DNA from 3 places in the Kitasatospora sp. NPDC088391 genome. Region 2 is predicted to be linked to each of the others. Evidence: riboswitches for the same ligand, from Rfam matches in the RefSeq annotation. Region 2 holds a riboswitch; each other region holds the start of a gene.
What was found. Region 2 has a riboswitch for cobalamin ahead of ACIQBJ_RS33605 (HoxN/HupN/NixA family nickel/cobalt transporter). Riboswitches for the same ligand answer to the same signal wherever they lie in the genome.

Region 1 (5,754 bases), on a different contig from region 2:
GCAGCAGCGGGTGGCGATCGGCTCGGTGCTGACCGCGCACCCGCGCGTCCTGGTGCTGGACGAGCCGACCTCCGCGCTCGACCCGACGGCAGCCGAGGAGGTGCTGGCCGCCGTCACCCGGCTGGTGCACGACCTGGGCGTGACCGTGCTGCTGGCCGAGCACCGGCTGGAGCGGGTGGTGCAGTACGCGGACAGCGTCGCGTACCTGCCCGGTGACGGCACCGTCCGGTACGGGCCGCCCGCCGAGCTGTTCGCCGCCACCGCGATCGCGCCGCCGGTGGTCGAGCTGGGCCGGCTGGCCGGGTGGCGGCCGCTGCCGCTGTCGGTGCGCGACGCCCGCCGGGCCGCCGGGCCGCTGCGCACACGCCTGGCCGCGCGTCCGGCGCCGCCGGTGCGCGCCTCCCGCGGCCGGAGCGAACGACTGCTGCGCGCGGAGCGGGTCGTGGTCCGGCACGGGCGGCAGGTCGCCGTCCGGGAGGTGTCGCTCGACCTGCGGGCGGGCCAGGTGACCGCGCTGATGGGGCGCAACGGGTCCGGGAAGTCCTCGCTGCTGTGGGCGTTGCAGGGCTCGGGCGCCCGGCAGGGCGGCAGCGTGCTGGTGGGCGGGCGGGACCCGAAGCGGGTGTCGGCCGCGGAGGCGCGGCGGCTGGTCGGGCTGGTCCCGCAGACCCCGTCCGACCTGCTCTACCTGGCCACCGTGGACGCCGAACTCGCCCAGGCCGACCGGGAGTCGGACCCCGCTCCGGGGCGCGGCGCCCGCGTCCTGCTCGACGTCCTCGCCCCCGGCATCCCGGGGCGGCTGCACCCGCGCGACCTGTCGGAGGGCCAGCAGCTGGCCCTCGTGCTGGCCGTCCAGCTCGCCGCCGCCCCGCCCGTCGTCCTGCTGGACGAGCCCACCCGGGGCCTGGACTACCCCGCCAAGGAGGCTCTGACCGGGATCGTCGACCGGCTGGCCGCGGAGGGCCGGGCCGTGGTCGTGGCCACCCACGACGTCGAGTTCGCGGCCGCCGCCGCGGACCGGGTGGTGGTGCTGGCCGAGGGCGAGGTCGTCGCGGACGGCCCGACCCCGGCCGTGATCACCGCCTCGCCGGTGTTCGCCCCGCAGACCGCCAAGGTCCTCGCCCCGCTGCCCTGGCTGACGGTCGGCCAGGTCGCCGCCGCCCTCGCCGGACCGGCCCACGCGCCGGAACCGGAGGCCGGCCGATGACCGCCGACGCCCGGGCCGTCCGCGTCCCGCCGAGGGCCCGGGCCGTGATCGCGTGCGCCGCGTTCGCCGGGCTGACCGCCTTCACCTGGCCGTTCGTCGTGGCGCCGGGCCGGTTCGGGTCCGCGTACGCGCCGCCGCTGATCTTCGGCGCGCTGCTGGTGCTGATCCTGGCGGTGGTGGTCTCGGAGATCGCCTCGGGCGGCATCGACGCGAAGGCGCTGGCCATGCTGGGCGTGCTCTCGGCCGTCAACGCCGGCCTGCGCCCGCTCGGGGCCGGGACGGCCGGGGTGGAGACCGTCTTCTTCCTGCTCGTCCTGGCCGGCCGGGTCTTCGGCCCCGGCTTCGGCTTCACCCTCGGCTGCACCTCCCTGTTCGCGTCCGCGCTGCTGACCGGCGGCGTCGGCCCGTGGATGCCGTACCAGATGTTCGGCTGCGCGTTCGTCGGCCTGGTCGCGGGCCTGCTGCCCCGGCTGGGCGGCCGGGCCGAGGTGCTGATGCTGGCCGGGTACGGGGCGCTGTCCGGCTACCTGTTCGGCTTCCTGCTCAACCTGTCGTTCTGGCCGTTCTCGCTCGACCCGCACAGCTCGATCGCCTACCTGCCCGGCCTGCCGTTCACCGAGCAGTGGCACCGCTACCTGCTGTTCGACCTGGCCACCTCGCTCGGCTGGGACACCGGACGGGCCGTCACCACCGGCCTGGCCGTCCTGATCGCGGGCCCGGCCGTGCTCGCCGTCTTCCGCCGCGCCGCCCGCCGCGCCGCCTTCGAGGCGCCGGTGCGCTTCTCCGCCGCACCCCGGTAGACCGTCCCGGCCTGCCGGGACCCGGCACACCCCGCGCGCCGGGGAGTGCCGGGGTGCACGTAAAGTGGCGATTGCAGCTGGTTCGCCCCGCCCGTTCCGGGCGGACGCGTCGTAAGAGGGAACCCGGTGGGAATCCGGGACTGCCCCGCAGCGGTGAGCGGGAACGACCGCCGTCACAGGCACTGGGGCCCGGCCCCGGGAAGCGACGGCCAGTAGGTGGCCCCCTTCGAGGGGGCCGTGCCCGCGAGTCCGAAGACCTGCCGCTGCCCGCGGACCGCGGTGGTCCGCGGTCTCACCGCGACCCCGAGGGCGGGCGACGGCGACGACGGGCCGCGCCGGCCCGGCCGTTCCCGTCCGCGCACCCGGGTCCGTGAACTCGCGAAGGAGAGTTCCGTGGAGCACGCCGCCCGACCCGGGGGGACCGTCCGATGACGACCACTCCCGCCCCCGCCCGCACCTCGGCCGAGTCCGCCGTCACGCTCGCCCACATCATGAGCGAGCACGACACCAACCTCTACGGGACGGTGCACGGCGGCGTGGTGATGAAGCTGATCGACGACGCGGCCGCCGCGGCCGCCGGCCGCCACGCGGGCGTCCCCGCGGTCACCGCCTCCGTCGAGGGGATGTCCTTCCTCGCCCCCGTCCGGGCCGGCGACCTGCTCACCGTCCACGCCCGGGTCGAACGCGCCGGCCGCACCTCCATGCACGTCTCGGTGGCCGTGACCTCGGAACGCTGGAACCTCACCGGCCCGGTCACCGACGTCGCCACGGCCCGGCTGGTCTTCGTCGCGATCGGCCCCGACAGCCGCCCGCACCCCGTCCCGGCCCTGCGCCCCGGCGGCTGACCCGGCCGGGTGTGCGGTCGTGCCGGACCGGAGGCCGGGAGCCCCCTCGCGGGGCCGCGGAGAAGGGGGCGGGGGTTCAACGACCGCGTACTTTCAACGATTCGTCGGTCGTTCCGCGGGGCCGGGACCCGGCGCGGGGTGAGGTACTGGATGCACGGCGGCCCGCTCTCCGAAGAAGCCGAAGGACCCGGTCGCCCTCTCCGTCGGCTCAGGCACGGCACCCCCTTCTCGCGGCTCGCCCCGCTCGCGGCTCGTCCGGGGCGATGCCGGTGGCCGGTGTCGTCGCGACACGCAGCACGCTCGAGGAGTCCAGGTGACAGTGCCACGCCCCGGGGACCCGATCCCCGGGCTCTACTGCCCGCCCGTCGCCGAACCCGACGCCGCCCTGGTGGCCGAAGTGGACGCCCGGATCGCGGCGTGGGTGAGGAAGGAGGACGTCTGCCCGCCGCAGTGGCAGGAGGGACTGATCGGGTTCGCGGTCGGCCGGGCGGTGGCGTTGCAGTACCCGGACCACGCGAGCATCGACCACCTGATGGCCGCGGCGGAGCTGCTGGCCGCCGAGAACGTCGTCGACGACTGCTACGTCGAGGACTTCGGCGGTTCCCCGGAGGGTCTGGGAGCGCGACTGGTGATCGCCCAGTCCGCCCTGGACCCGGCCCACCTGACCGGCCCGTACCAGGGCGACTGGGAGCGGGGCGTCCAGGGCGACGAGGCGCTGCGCAGCTACCGCACCGCCGTGCGGGACTTCGAGGCGATCGCCACCCCCGCCCAGGCGGACCGGTTCCGGCACGACATGGCCCGCCTGCACCTGGGTTACCTGGCCGAGGCGACCTGGAAGCTCGACGGGCGGGTCCCCGCGGCGTGGGAGTACCTGACCATGCGCCAGTTCAACAACTTCCGCCCCTGCCTGACGATCACCGACGCCGTCGCCGGCTACGAACTGGCCGCCGAGCTCTACGCCCTCCCCGAGGTCCAGGAGGCCGTGGCGCTGGCCTGCAACGCCACCACCATCGTCAACGACCTCTACTCCTACACCAAAGAGCTGGACATGCGGCACCCGCACCTCAACCTGCCGATCGTCCTGGCGGCCGGGACCGGCGACCACCGCGGCGCCTACCTCGGGGCGGTGCAGGTGCACAACGACCTCATGCGCGCCTTCGAGGACGCCGCGGGCCGCCTGCGCGGCCGCCACCACTCGCTCGACCGGTTCCTGGGCGGCCTCACCGCCTGGGTGCTCGGCAACCACCACTGGCACCGGACCAACACCGGCCGCTACACCCTCCCCGACTTCTGGAGCTGAAGGGAACGCCCCATGAGCACCGTTGCCTCCCACAGTCGCTACCAGCAGGACATCGCCGACTACTGGAACGCCGAGGAACGTCCCGTCAACCTGCGTCTGGGCGACGTCGACGGCCTCTACCACCACCACTACGGCGTCGGGGACGTCGACTGGTCGGTCCTGGAGGCGGCGGAGCCCGACCGGGACCAGGCGATCATCAACGAGATGCACCGCCTGGAGACCGCCCAGGCCCACCTGCTCATCAAGCACCTCGGCGCGGTCAGGCCCCAGCAGCGGATCCTGGACGCCGGCTGCGGCCGCGGCGGCACCTCGGTCCTGGCCCACCAGGCCTTCGGCTGCCACGCCGACGGCATCTCGCTCTCCTCCAAGCAGGTCGACTTCGCCAACCGCCGGGCCCGCGAGCTGGGCATCGACGACAAGGTCGCCTACCACGTGGGGAACATGCTGGAGACCGGCTTCGACCCCGGCGCCTACCAGGCGGTCTGGAACAACGAGTCGACCATGTACGTCGACCTGAAGGACCTGTTCGCCGCCCACTCCCGGCTCCTCGCCCGCGGCGGCCGCTACGTGACCGTCACCGGCTGCTACAACGACGTGTACGGGCAGCCGTCCAAGGCGGTCTCCACCATCAACGCGCACTACGAGTGCAACATCCACGCCCGCTCCGAGTACTTCGCGGCGATGGCCGCCAACCGCCTCGTCCCGGTGCACGTGGAGAACCTCACCCCGGCCACCGTCCCGTACTGGGAACTGCGCACCCACTCCTCGGTCACCACCGGCATCGAGGAGGCGTTCCTCAGCTCCTACAAGGACGGCAGTTTCCAGTACCTGCTGATCGCCGCCGACCGCGTCTGACCCTGCGCGGGGGCGGGCGCCCCGCCGTCAGGCGTCGGCCGCGCACAGGCGCCCGGCCCGGGCGAGCAGGCGGCGGGCGGCGGGCTCGCGCCGGTAGGTCCGCAGCGAGCGGCGCAGTTCCCGGAGGGCGGCGTCACCGCGGGCCGAGGACACCTGGGGGTAGTCGTCCAGGAACCCGTCCCAGGTCGAGCACGCCGGCTCCAGCCGCCCTCGGGCGAGCTGGAGCCCGGCGAGCCGGGCGGTGGTGAGCATCCTCGCCCGGCGCTCCTGGGAGGGGCGCAGGCGCAGTGAGGCCGCCAGCGCCCCGCAGGCCGCGGGCAGGTCGCCGACCGCGGCGAGCACCTCCGCCTGCTGGTGGGTGAACGCGGCCAGGTGGTACCCCCCGAGCTGGGAGCCCCCTCCGTCGGCGGCTTCCAGCAGCCGCTCGGCCCGTCCCAGGGTCTCCAGCGCCCGCCGCCGCTCCCCCGTCGCGGCGAGCGCGAGGGCTTCCTGGCCGAGGACGAAAGCCGCCGTCTCGGCCGGCAGGCCGGAGAGGTTCCTGGCGGCTTCCTCCGCGAACAGCAGGGCGAGCCGGGGGTTTTTCAACTGGTGCGCCTGCATGCTCATCTGACGCACCGCGATCGCGTGGCGGACCGGGTCGCCGGATTCCGCGGAAAGCCGCACCGCGATCCGGAAGTACGCCTGCGCGACGCCGTGCAGGTTTTCGTCGAACGCCATGAATCCGGCCAGATAGGCGAGGTCCCCGGC
Region 2 (5,754 bases):
AGCTCGGGCCCGCCCTCCTCGGGAGGCCGCACCACGAGCGTGTCCTCGATCCGGACCCCGCCCCGCCCCGGGATGTGCACCCCCGGGCCGACGGTGACCGGCACGCGATTGTCCAGTTTACCCATGTCGGCGGGCCCGAGGCGCGGAGCCTCCCGGATCTCCAGGCCGATGCCGTGTCCCAGGGCGTGGACGGACGGTCCGTCATGGCCCCCGGCCTGGAGGATCGAACGGGCCGCGTCGTCCGGGACGTGCTGCTCGACGCCGGGCCCGAGGGCCTCCCGGGCGGCCCGCTGGGCGTGGAAGACCAGGCGGTGCAGCTCGACCTGCCAGGGGGCGGGGGCGGCGCCGATGACGAAGGTACGGGCGGTGGAGACGCCGTAGCCGCGGTAGCGGGCGCCGAGCACCACGGTGAGGAAGTCGCCCTCCTCGACCCGCCGGTCGGTGGGCCGGTGGCACTCCAGGCCGGAGTGGCTGCCGGTGCCGACCGAGACCGGGAAGGCGGCCCGGTCGGCGCCGTGGTCGACCATCCGGCGCTCCAGCTCCATCGCCAGGTGCCGCTCGGTGCGGCCGACCAGGATCGATTCGAGCAGTTCGCCGAGCGCCTGGTCGGCGATCTCGGCGGCGGTCCGCAGGTCGGCGATCTCGTGCTCGTCCTTGACCACCCGCAGCCGCTCGACCGCCCGGCCCAGGTCGCGCAGCCGGGCCGGGTCGGCCAGCCGGGCCGCCTCGCGGTACCGGGCGACGGTCAGGTCGTGCTCCTCGACGGCCAGGTCGCGCACCCCCAGCCGGGCGGCGGCCTCGGCGGCGGCGAGCGCGGCGTCCGCCTCGGCGGGCACCGGGAGCGCGGCCAGCTCCGGGTCGGGCCGGGACTCCCCCGGCTCGGCGGGCTCGGGCTGCTCGGGGCGGGCCAGCAGCGCGCGCTCGCGGGTGAGCAGCAGCGCGGCACCGCGGGGCGCGCCGCCGGTCAGGTAGCGGACGTTGGCGGCGCGCGTGATCAGCGCCGCGTCGGCCCCGGAGGCGCTGCAGTGCTCACGGAGGCGTTCGCGTCGGGCGGAGTGCGCGTCGGACATGTCCCGAGCGTACGAACGGGGGCCCGGGGGCGCCCGTCGGGACCGGCCGACGGGTGGGGAATGCCCGGCGGGGCGGCCGTGTTGTGGCCTGGTGAAAACGGCAATCGTTGCCGGGAGAGGGAGGCCGAGATGGCACGCAGCGAACTGCGACCGGTGATCACGCTCCGGTCGACGGCGGGCACGGGGTTCGCGTACGCGACGCGGAAGAACCGCCGCAACGACCCGGACCGGATCGTGCTGCGCAAGTTCGACCCGGTGGCGGGGCGGCACGTGGAGTTCCGCGAGGCCCGCTGACGACGTGACGGACCGCGGAGGGGCCCCGGGCGGTGTGCCCGGGGCCCCTCCGCGGTCCGTCACGCGCCGGGCGGGGGGACCGAGACCACCATGGTGACCAGGCACGGGGCGGCGCCGTCGTTGCGGTAGCCGTGGGCGGCACCGGCCTCGTAGGAGGCGGTGGAGCCGGCCGGGACGCGGTGCTCGCGGCCGTCCAGGAGGAGGGTGAGGACGCCCTCGTCGACCCGGGCGATCTCGACGGTGCCGGGCGGGTGCGGGTCGGAGGTATGCGCCTCGCCGGGCTCCAGCCGCCAGGACCACAGCTCCAGCGGGCCGGGCGCCTCGGCGCCGTTCAGCAGGGTGCCGCTGCCGCCCGCGGGGCCGGTCCACAGCCGGACGGCCTCCTCGGCGGGGACGATCCGGACGGCGGAGGAGGCGTCGTAGTCGAGCAGCCGGGCGATCGAGACGCCGAGGGCGTCGGCGAGCCGGACCACGGTGCCGACGCTGGGGTTGGTGCGGGCCTGTTCGATCTGCACCACCATGCCGCGGCTGACGCCGGAGCGGGCGGCGAGGGCGTCCAGGGTGTGGCCGCGCTCGGTGCGCAGGCGCTTGAGGTTGCGGGCGAGGGCCTGGGTGACGAGGTCGGCGTCCGGCACGGGCGGGTCCACTGTTCTGCTCGGGCCGGCGCGGTGCCCGGGGCGGGGCCGCGCCGGCGTCGAAGGGTCCACCGACTGTACTGCGGGCCGGGCCGACGGGGCGTCAGGAGAGCTGCGCGAAGGCCCGGGAGCGCCGGGCGATCCGCCAGTAGCCGATCGCGGCGGCCCAGACCACGACGAACAGGCCGACGATCACGAAGCCGACGTTGTCCAGGCTGAGGCCGGCGATCCAGCCGGTGACGGGGTCGTCCAGGTCGAACTTGTCGTGCAGCACCGTGATCAGCTCGATGGTGCCGATCACGAACGCCACCGCGATCGACAGGCCGGTGATGGTCAGGTTGTAGTACACCTTGCGGACCGGGTTGGCGAACGCCCACTGGTAGGCGAAGTTCATGAACGTGCCGTCCAGGGTGTCGAACAGGCTCATCCCGGCGGCGAACAGCAGCGGCAGGCAGACGATCGCGTACCAGGGCAGGCCGGAGGCCGCGCCGGAGCCCGCCATCACCATCAGGGTCACCTCGGTCGCGGTGTCGAAGCCCAGGCCCAGCACCATGCCGACCGGGAACATCTGGCCGGGCCGGGTGATCGAGCGGGTGGCCCGGTTCAGCACCCGGGCCAGGAAGCCCCGGGCGGCCAGGTGCTTCTCCAGCTCGGCCTCGTCGTACTGCCCGGCCCGCATCGCCCGGAAGACCCGCCAGATGCCCAGCAGCGCCACCAGGTTGAGCGCCGCGATCAGGTACAGGAAGGCCCCGGAGGCGGTGGTGCCGATGGTGCCGAGCACCTGGTGGGTGGTCGAGTCGTCGTCCATCAGGGTGCCCGCGAGCGCCGCGCCGCCGGCCACCAGCGCGGCCATCAGCACCACCATCGAGGAGTGCCCGAGGGCGAACCAGAAGCCCACCGAGACCGGGCGGCGGCCGTCCGCCATCAGCTTGCGGGTGGTGTTGTCGATCACCGCGATGTGGTCGGCGTCGAAGGCGTGCCGCATGCCCAGCGTGTACGCGGTGACGCCCAGGCCGACGCCGAACACCTGGGTGCCGACCTGGTACTTGTGCGGCGCCACCAGGAACAGCAGCGTCCCGAACGCCACCACGTGCAGGGCCAGGATCACCAGCATCAGGCCGGCCGTGCGCAGGGTGTCCTCGCGCCGCCAGCGGAACGACGGCAGGGGGGAGCCCGCAGCGGCTGCGGGCAGGGTCGATTCGGACGCGGTCATCCGCGGATCACGCTCCAGCACCTCGTGGATCACTTCGTGAGATGCCGTGGCCGGTCTCCTGGCTGACGGGGTGTTGCGCGCCGGCTCCCGGCCTTCCCGGCCGCGAACGGCCAGTGGCGCGAGGTGGGGGCCGACGACTCCCCGATCACAGTGGCGAGGGCCGCTCCGGACTCCTGCGACGACGCTCCCGCGTCGAGCACAGTGCACCGGTCTTCCCGAACACCACGGCCCGCCCACGGTAGGGCCGGTGGCCCCACAGCTGCAAGGCTGCACAGGCGTGCAGGTGTCCGCGGTGTCCAAGATCACTCCCGGGCGGTGCCAGAATGACCGCCATGCACCTCGTACCCGCGGACCGCGCCGGACAGCGCACCATCGACGGGCACCGGGTCTGCGAGGCGATCGCCGCGATCGGCGACGCCGAGCACGTCCGGGCCTGGGCCGAGCGCTTCGCGCTGCTCGCCGACCCCGGGCGGCTGGCCCTGCTGCTCGCGCTGCACCGCACCGGGCCGCTGGCCGTCACCGACCTCGCGGTCGCCACCGGCATGCGCGACCCGGCGGTCTCGCAGGCGCTGCGCCTGCTGCGGGCCGCCGGACTGGTCGCCGGGGAGCGGGACGGGCGGGTGGTGCGCTACCGGCTGGTCGACCCGGCGGTGGCGGAGGTGCTGGCGCACGGGGTGCTCGGCGAGCGGGACTGACCCGCCGTCAGGGGCGGTTCAGGCCATCCAGAAGAAGACCGCGGTCATCCGCTTCTCCGCCAGCGTCGCGCCGTGGTACTCGGTCGCGGTGTGGATCAGGTTGGCGGTGTAGAGCAGCAGCCGGTTGTAGCGGTGCGGGACGGCCAGGTCCTCGGTGAAGGAGTCCGGCGGCACGAAGCGGGTGCCCAGGGCGTCGACCAGGTTGTTGTGCGGGGCGACCACGCTGTTGCCGCCGAGCCGGCCGCCGGGGAAGCTCTGCCGGTAGAAGCTGGTGCCGCAGCGCTTGGGCACGCCCGGGTTGAGGTACAGCACGGCGGCGTAGCGGCAGAGCGAGCGCGAGTCGGTGTGCGGGCGCGGCTCGCTCTCCCCCGCGCCCACCACCTGCACGCAGTTGTGGTTGAAGGTGCCGCCCTCGGCCTCGTCCAGCGCCCAGATCCGCTCGGCGCCGACGGTGTCCCGGACCAGCTTCTCGACGTGCGCCAGCTCGTCCGGCTCCAGGCCGGGCATCGCGCGCAGGCCGGGCCAGGACTCCGGCTTGTGCGGGTAGCCCTCGTCCCAGTCGGTGCGGGCCAGGTGCCGGGCGCGGACCGCGTCCGGGTCGGGCAGGACGTCGTCCAGCACCCAGTAGTCGCGCCCCCTGGTCGGCTTGCGGTACGGCAGGACGGGCAGCGCCGGGGCGGGGCGGGAGCCGCGGAACGGAGGAACGGACATGGCCCCGACAATAGGAGCGCCGTTCCGGGCCCTCGCCCATGGCCTGGTCAACCTTGCGTCAAGGCTTGGCGGCGTGACGGAGCGTCAGGTCCGCTGGCAGCGGGGGCACCAGAACAGGTTGCGGGCGGCCAGCTCCTCCGTCCGGACCGGGGTGCCGCAGACCAGGCAGGGCTGGTCCTGGCGGCGGTAGACGTAGACCTCGCCGCCGTGGTCGTCCACCCGGGGCGGGCGGCCCATCGCCTCCGGGGTGTGCTCGGGCCGGACGGTGTCGATCCGGCCGGCCTCGACGCCCTCGCGCATCAGGGCGACCAGGTCGGCCCAGATCGCGTCCCACTCGGCGCGGGTGAGGTCGCGGCCCGCGCGGTGCGGATCGATGCCGAGCCGGAACAGCACCTCGGCGCGGTAGACGTTGCCGACGCCCGCCAGCACCTTCTGGTCCATCAGCAGCGCGGCCACCGTGCTGCCGCTGCGGGAGATCCGCTGCCAGGCCGGGTCGCCCGCCTCGCCGGGGCGCAGCGGGTCCGGCCCGAGGCGGCGGTGGACGGCGGCCTTCTCGGCCGGGGTGAGCAGTTCGCAGGCCGTCGGGCCGCGCAGGTCGGCGTAGCCGCTGCCGTTGGCCATCCGCAGCCGGACCTGGCCGACCGGTTCCGGGGCCTCGCCGGTGCCGAAGTCGTACCTGCCGTAGAGGCCCAGGTGGATGTGCAGCCACTGCTCCCCGAAGCCGAGGAACAGGTGCTTGCCGTGCGCCTCGGCCTCGTCCAGCGCCTTCCCGTCGATCAGGGCGGCGCCGTCCGCGAAGCGCCCCTGCGGGCTCGACACCCGGACCGGGCCGCCCCCGAACAGTTCGTGGTTCAGCCTGGCCAGGCGGTGGATCACATGCCCCTCGGGCACCGGCGTCAACTCCTCGGTCGTGGTGGTCGCGAGGAGTCCATCCTCCCAGGCCGGACGGACAGTCCGGGCGGGCCTCCCGGGCCGTTCAGAGCTCGGCGGCGGCGGCCCGCAGGGCGGCGAGTCCGCGGTGGGCGAGGGCGGTGAAGTCCTGGCCGGGACGGGCGACCCAGGAGGCCAGGGCGGTGCGCAGGGCGAGCAGGGTCAGTTCGGCGGTCAGTTCGGCGGCCGGGTCGGGGACGCCGCGC
Region 3 (5,633 bases), on a different contig from region 2:
TGACCTCGTGGGCGGGTCGGCGTGCACCTCCGGCGGAGCCGTTGCGGCGTCCGGCCGGTTCCGCGCACCTTCGCGTCCTCGCCCCGTCCCGGGTGCTTGAGGAGACAGACTCGCGAAGGAGAGTCCCTTGACCACGAAGTCCGCAGCCGCGGCCGTCGCCACCGTCCACGGATACCCCCGCCAGGGCGGGAACCGGGAGTTGAAGAAGGCGGTCGAGGGCTACTGGAAGGGCGCCGTCACCGCCGACGCGCTCCGCTCCACCGCCGCCGAACTGCGCTGCGCCAACTGGCGGCAGCTGGCCGGCGCCGGGATCACCGAAGTCCCCACCGGCGACTTCTCGCTGTACGACCACGTGCTGGACACCACGGTCGCGCTCGGCGCGGTCCCGCCCCGGCACCGGGCGGCGTTCGACGCCGACCCGCTGGACGGCTACTTCGCGATGGCGCGCGGCACCCAGCAGGCGCCGCCGCTGGAGATGACCAAGTGGTTCGACACCAACTACCACTACCTCGTACCGGAGTTGGGGCCGGACACGGTGTTCTCCGCGCACTCCGCGAAGCAGGTCGGCGAGCTGCGCGAGGCGCTCGGCCAGGGCTACCGGGCCCGCCCGGTGCTGCTCGGCCCGGTCACCTACCTGCTGCTCGCCAAGCCCGCGCCCGACGGGCCCGCCGACTTCGAGCCGCTGACCCTGCTGGACCGGCTGCTGCCGGTGTACGCCGAACTGCTGGCCGACCTGCGGGCGGCGGGCGCCGAGTGGGTGCAGTTGGACGAACCCGCGCTCGTCCAGGACCGCACCCCGGCCGAGCTGAACGCCACCGCCCGCGCCTACCGCGCGCTGGGCGCGCTGACGGACCGTCCGAAGCTGCTGGTCGCCTCGTACTTCGAGCGCCTCGGCGAGGCGCTGATCACGCTCTCCAAGGCCCCGGTGGACGGCCTGGCGCTGGACTTCACCGGCCCGGCGGCCGGGAACCTGACCGACCTGGCGGCCGTCGGCGGCCTGCCCGGCAAGCGGCTGGTCGCGGGCGTGGTCGACGGCCGCAACGTGTGGATCAACGACCTGGGCGCCTCGCTGACCACGCTCGGCACCCTGCTCGGCCTGGCCGGCACGGTGGACGTCGCCCCGTCCTGCTCGCTGCTGCACGTGCCGCTGGACACCGCCGCGGAACGGGACGTCGACCCGCAGATCGGCCGCTGGCTGGCGTTCGCCCGGCAGAAGGCCGCCGAGACGGCGCTGCTGGCCCGGGCCCTGCGCGAGGGCTCGCCCGCGATCGCCGCCCCACTCGCCGCCAACCGGGCCGACCTGGCCTCCCGCGCCGCCTCCCCGATCACCCGCGACCCGGCCGTCCGGGCCCGGGCCGCCGCCGTCACCGACGCCGACACCCGCAGGGGCGCCGAGTACGCCGTCCGGGCCGCGGCGCAGCGGGCCCGGCTGCAGCTGCCGCTGCTGCCCGCCACCACCATCGGCTCCTTCCCACAGACCGGCGAACTGCGCACCGCCCGGGCCGAGTTGAACGCGGGACGACTGGACGCGGCGGACTACCGCAAGCGGATGGAGGCCGAGGTCCGCGAGGTGGTCGCGTACCAGGAGCGGGCCGGGCTGGACGTGCTGGTGCACGGCGAGCCCGAGCGCAACGACATGGTGCAGTACTTCGCCGAGCAGCTGACCGGCTACCTGGCGACCCGGCACGGCTGGGTGCAGTCCTACGGCACCCGGTACGTGCGGCCGCCGGTGCTGGCGGGCGACATCTCCCGTCCGGAGCCGATGACCGTCGACTGGTTCGCCTACGCGCAGGGCCTCACCGACCGCCCGGTCAAGGGCATGCTGACCGGCCCGGTCACCATGCTGGCCTGGTCGTTCGTCCGCGACGACCTGCCGCTCGCCGACACCGCCCGGCAGGTCGCGCTCGCCCTGCGCGACGAGGTCGTCGACCTGGAGGCGGCGGGCGCCGCCGTGATCCAGGTCGACGAGCCCGCGCTGCGCGAGACGCTGCCGCTGCGCCGCGCCGGGTGGCCCGCGTACCTCGACTGGGCGACCGACGCGTTCCGGCTCACCACCTCCGGGGTCCGCGCCGACACCCAGGTGCACACCCACATGTGCTACGCCGAGTTCGGCGACATCCTGCACGCCATCGAGGAGTTGGACGCGGACGTGATCTCGCTGGAGGCCGCCCGCTCGCACATGCGGATCGCCCGGGAACTCGGCGACGCCGGCTACCTCGCCGAGGTCGGCCCGGGCGTGTGGGACATCCACTCCCCGCGCGTGCCGAGCACCGAGGAGGCGCTGCGCCTGCTGCGGGCCGGGCTGGCGGCGATCCCGGCCGAACGCCTGTGGGTCAACCCCGACTGCGGGTTGAAGACCCGCGGCTGGCCGGAGACCCGGGCCTCGATCGACAGCCTGGTCGCCGCCGCCCGCACCCTGCGCGCGGAACTGCGGGACCGGCGGATCGACTGACACGGCACCGGTCCGGGCAGGCGGGCACACCGCCCGCCCGCCCGGACCGGCCGGAGCGGTCGGGGGCGGCGGCGGCCCGGATCGGGCGGGCGGCTCGCACCGGTGGCGCGCGGCCGGCAGGTGACGTACCCGACACCGCCCTGCCGCCATGGTCCGCCCCGGCAACCAACTCCCTTGTCGTGTTGACCAGTTGCGCATGCTTCGAGCTGCTCGGGGTGCGGCCTGCCCGGTGGGCGGCCACGTTGACGCACCCTCAGCCACCATGGTCTGATGAGCGGGTTTTCCACCTCGACAGCCAGGGGAAGCCGGTGCGATTCCGGCGCTGACCCGCAACCGTGACCCCGCCCGCCCGGTGGGGGAGCCGGAATGCCTGGCCGCGAGGGTTCGTCAGCACCACATGCGTCGTCGCGGACTACGACGCAGTCGGTACGGGGGCTCGTCCGCCGTCCGCTGCCCCGTCACACCCCGCCGCGACCCGATCAGGGAGTCACCGGTGAGGGTCAGTCACAGCAGCACCAGCACGCACCCGTCCAGAGGTCGCGGCCGCCGCCCGGCCGCCGTCCTGCTCGCCACGCTCGTCGCGGCCGCCACCACCGGCACCCTGCTGCTCGGGCGCCCGGGCCCGGCGAGCGCCACCGGCATCGACCTGCTGCACGACGGACCGGGCCTCTTCTGCCGGACCGCCACCGGTACCCCGGTCCCGGCCCCGGCCGCCGAGCCCTGCGGCGACGACCCGATCCCGTCCGCGAGTTCGGACCCGAGCACCCGGGCCGCCCGCACCCCCGACCTGGCCAGGGCCGGCGGCTACCTCACCGACCCCGCCCGCCTGGTCGACGGCCACTACTACGAGGGCTTCCCCGACTTCGCCGACTTCGGCCTGACCATCGACACCGCGTTCGCGCTGGCCGCCACCGGCACCGACGACGCGGCGCTGCGCCGGATCGCCGACTTCCTGGACCAGCGGGGCAAGGACCGCTCCGACCGGTCCGTCGACGACTGGACGGCGATCGGCACCGAGTGGGCGGGCGGCGGCTCGATCGGCAAGGAGGCGCTGCTCGCCGAGGTCCTCGGCCGCGACCCGCGGAACTTCGGCGGGCACGACCTGATCGCCGCCCTCGACGGGACGGTCTGCGACCACGCGGACGCGGACGCGGGCTGCGACGGGCCCGGCAACCACCAGTGGGCGCAGTCGGTGTTCGCCCAGTCCCTGGCCGTGATCGCCCAGGTCCGGGCCGGGCACGCCGAGCAGGCCGGGCCCGCGATCGCCTACCTGCGCGGGCTGCAGAACGCGGACGGCTCCTGGCCCAGCCTGATCCCCGACTCCCACACGCCGGACGTGGACTCCACCGCGATCGCGGCGATGGCCCTCGACCTGCTGCCCGACCAGGGGAGCAGGCAGGCCGTCGAGCGGGCCCTCGGCTGGCTGGCCGACCGGCAGCTGCCGGACGGCGGCTTCCCCGGCTCGGCGGGCAACTCGGTCAACTCCGCCGCCCTCGCCGTCCAGTGCCTGAGCCTGCGCCAGGGCACGTACGCGGCCCGGATCGCCCGGGCCGCCGAGTTCCTGGCCGGGCAGCAGAACCCGGACGGCGGATTCGCCGTCGCCGCCGACGGCCCGCGCACCTCCGACGTGCGCGCCGCCGCCCAGGCCGCGGGCGGGGTGACCGGCCGCTCCTTCGGCACGCTCAGCCACCGGTTGGACGGGGGCACCGGCACCCCGGAGCCCAGCGGCTCGCCCTCGCCCTCGCCGTCGCCGTCCGCTTCCGGCTCCCCGTCCCCGTCCGCATCCGGCTCCCCGTCCGCATCCGGCTCCGCATCCCCGTCCCCGTCCGCATCCCCGTCGGACTCCCCGTCCGCGCCGCCGTCCGCTTCCGGCTCCCCGTCCCCGTCGGACTCCCCGTCGCCGTCCGCGTCCACGCCCTCGCAGGGCGACTCCCCCGGCACGGGCAGCGGCCCCTCCGCGGGCGGGCTGGCGTCCACCGGCACCGACGCCCTCGAACTCGTCCTTCCCGGCGTGCTGTTGACCGTGGCCGGCGGTGCGGTGCTGGTCGCCGTCCGGCGGCGGACGAAGGCCGACGGGGGCGAGCGGTGAGCGGGCGGCTCGCCCGTCCGGCCCGGCTGGGCGCGGCGGCGGGGGCGGTCCTCGCGGTGGCGCTCGGCGGCCTCGCCCCGTCGTCCGCGCACGCGGAGGCGCTCCCGATGGACCAGTGCACGACCAGCCGGAACGTGGTACTGGCGATCGACTTCGGCCGCTGGGGCGGACCGGTGCTGCGCGCCTGCGGCAGCACGCCCACCACCGGCTACCAACTCCTCAACCAGGGCGGCTGGAAGACCACCGGCACCCAGCACGACGGCCCCGGCTTCATCTGCCGGATCGGGTACAGCGGCTACCAGGGCGGCAAGCAGTTCCCGCCGCCCGAGCAGGAGAAGTGCGTGCTGACCCCGCCGGCCACCACCTACTGGTCGTACTGGCACGCCGATCCGGGCCAGCACACCTGGTCCTACAGCCGGTTGGGCGCGATGAGCTACCACCCGCTGCCGGGGAGCGTCGACGCCTGGGTGTTCGGCGAGACCGACATCGGCGGCTCCCGGGGCGGCCCGTCCTTCTCGCCGGACTCGGTGCGCGCCCTCGACTCCGATGCGGACAGGTCGAGTTCCGGCGGCACGAACGGAGGCGGCACGGGCGGTTCGTCCGGTGGCGGCACTGGCGGGGGCGGCACCGCCGGGAGCACGGGCGGAGGCGGAAGGCCCTCCGCTCCGACGCCCCGGACGGGCAACGGCACCACCGGCGGCGGGAGTTCGAGTGATCCGCCGCCCGCCGGAACCGCTCCGGAGCCGTCGGACAGCGCCCCGGCCGCCGCTTCCGACACCCCGGGGCCGGAGGCGTCCCCGTCCGACGCCCCGTCCCCCGCCGCGAGCGGCTCCTCCTCCGCCTCGGTGGACGCCGCGCCGCTCGCGGACGCCCCGCGCTCCTCCTCCGGTTCGATCGCCCCGGTGGTGACGGGCGTGGTGCTGGTGGCCGCGCTGGGCACCGCGACGGCGGTGGTGGCGGTGCGCCGCCGCCACCGGGCGGACCGCGAGTGAGCGGCGACCGGCGCGTCCCGCGCGACCTGCATCCGCTGGCCTGGTGGGCGTGGGCGCTGGCGGTGGGCACGGCGGCGTCCCGGACCACCAACCCGCTGCT

Region 1: linked by a shared signal. The riboswitch ahead of ACIQBJ_RS03335 (acyl-CoA thioesterase) and the one ahead of ACIQBJ_RS33605 (HoxN/HupN/NixA family nickel/cobalt transporter) in region 2 are both predicted to bind cobalamin.
Region 3: linked by a shared signal. The riboswitch ahead of ACIQBJ_RS03310 (prenyltransferase/squalene oxidase repeat-containing protein) and the one ahead of ACIQBJ_RS33605 (HoxN/HupN/NixA family nickel/cobalt transporter) in region 2 are both predicted to bind cobalamin.

What each region holds. Positions count from the first base shown of each region.
Region 1 is NZ_JBIVNB010000001.1:780,814-786,567, forward strand. Features, by position in the region: gene ACIQBJ_RS03325 (ABC transporter ATP-binding protein) at 1-1,207, shown strand, start outside; gene ACIQBJ_RS03330 (ECF transporter S component) at 1,204-2,007, shown strand; cobalamin riboswitch at 2,107-2,269, shown strand; gene ACIQBJ_RS03335 (acyl-CoA thioesterase) at 2,436-2,852, shown strand; gene ACIQBJ_RS03340 (2-methylisoborneol synthase) at 3,166-4,152, shown strand; gene ACIQBJ_RS03345 (geranyl diphosphate 2-C-methyltransferase) at 4,165-5,007, shown strand; gene ACIQBJ_RS03350 (hypothetical protein) at 5,035-5,754, opposite strand, start outside.
Region 2 is NZ_JBIVNB010000018.1:11,355-17,108, reverse strand. Features, by position in the region: gene ACIQBJ_RS33620 (M24 family metallopeptidase) at 1-1,070, opposite strand, end outside; gene rpmG (50S ribosomal protein L33) at 1,200-1,364, shown strand; gene ACIQBJ_RS33610 (XRE family transcriptional regulator) at 1,424-1,999, opposite strand; gene ACIQBJ_RS33605 (HoxN/HupN/NixA family nickel/cobalt transporter) at 2,103-3,212, opposite strand; cobalamin riboswitch at 3,243-3,454, opposite strand; gene ACIQBJ_RS33600 (ArsR/SmtB family transcription factor) at 3,545-3,907, shown strand; gene ACIQBJ_RS33595 (DUF6445 family protein) at 3,926-4,618, opposite strand; gene ACIQBJ_RS33590 (Fpg/Nei family DNA glycosylase) at 4,703-5,509, opposite strand; gene ACIQBJ_RS33585 (helix-turn-helix domain-containing protein) at 5,595-5,754, opposite strand, start outside.
Region 3 is NZ_JBIVNB010000001.1:773,697-779,329, forward strand. Features, by position in the region: gene metE (5-methyltetrahydropteroyltriglutamate--homocysteine S-methyltransferase) at 128-2,452, shown strand; cobalamin riboswitch at 2,712-2,845, shown strand; gene ACIQBJ_RS03310 (prenyltransferase/squalene oxidase repeat-containing protein) at 2,946-4,541, shown strand; gene ACIQBJ_RS03315 (hypothetical protein) at 4,538-5,533, shown strand; gene ACIQBJ_RS03320 (CbiQ family ECF transporter T component) at 5,530-5,633, shown strand, end outside.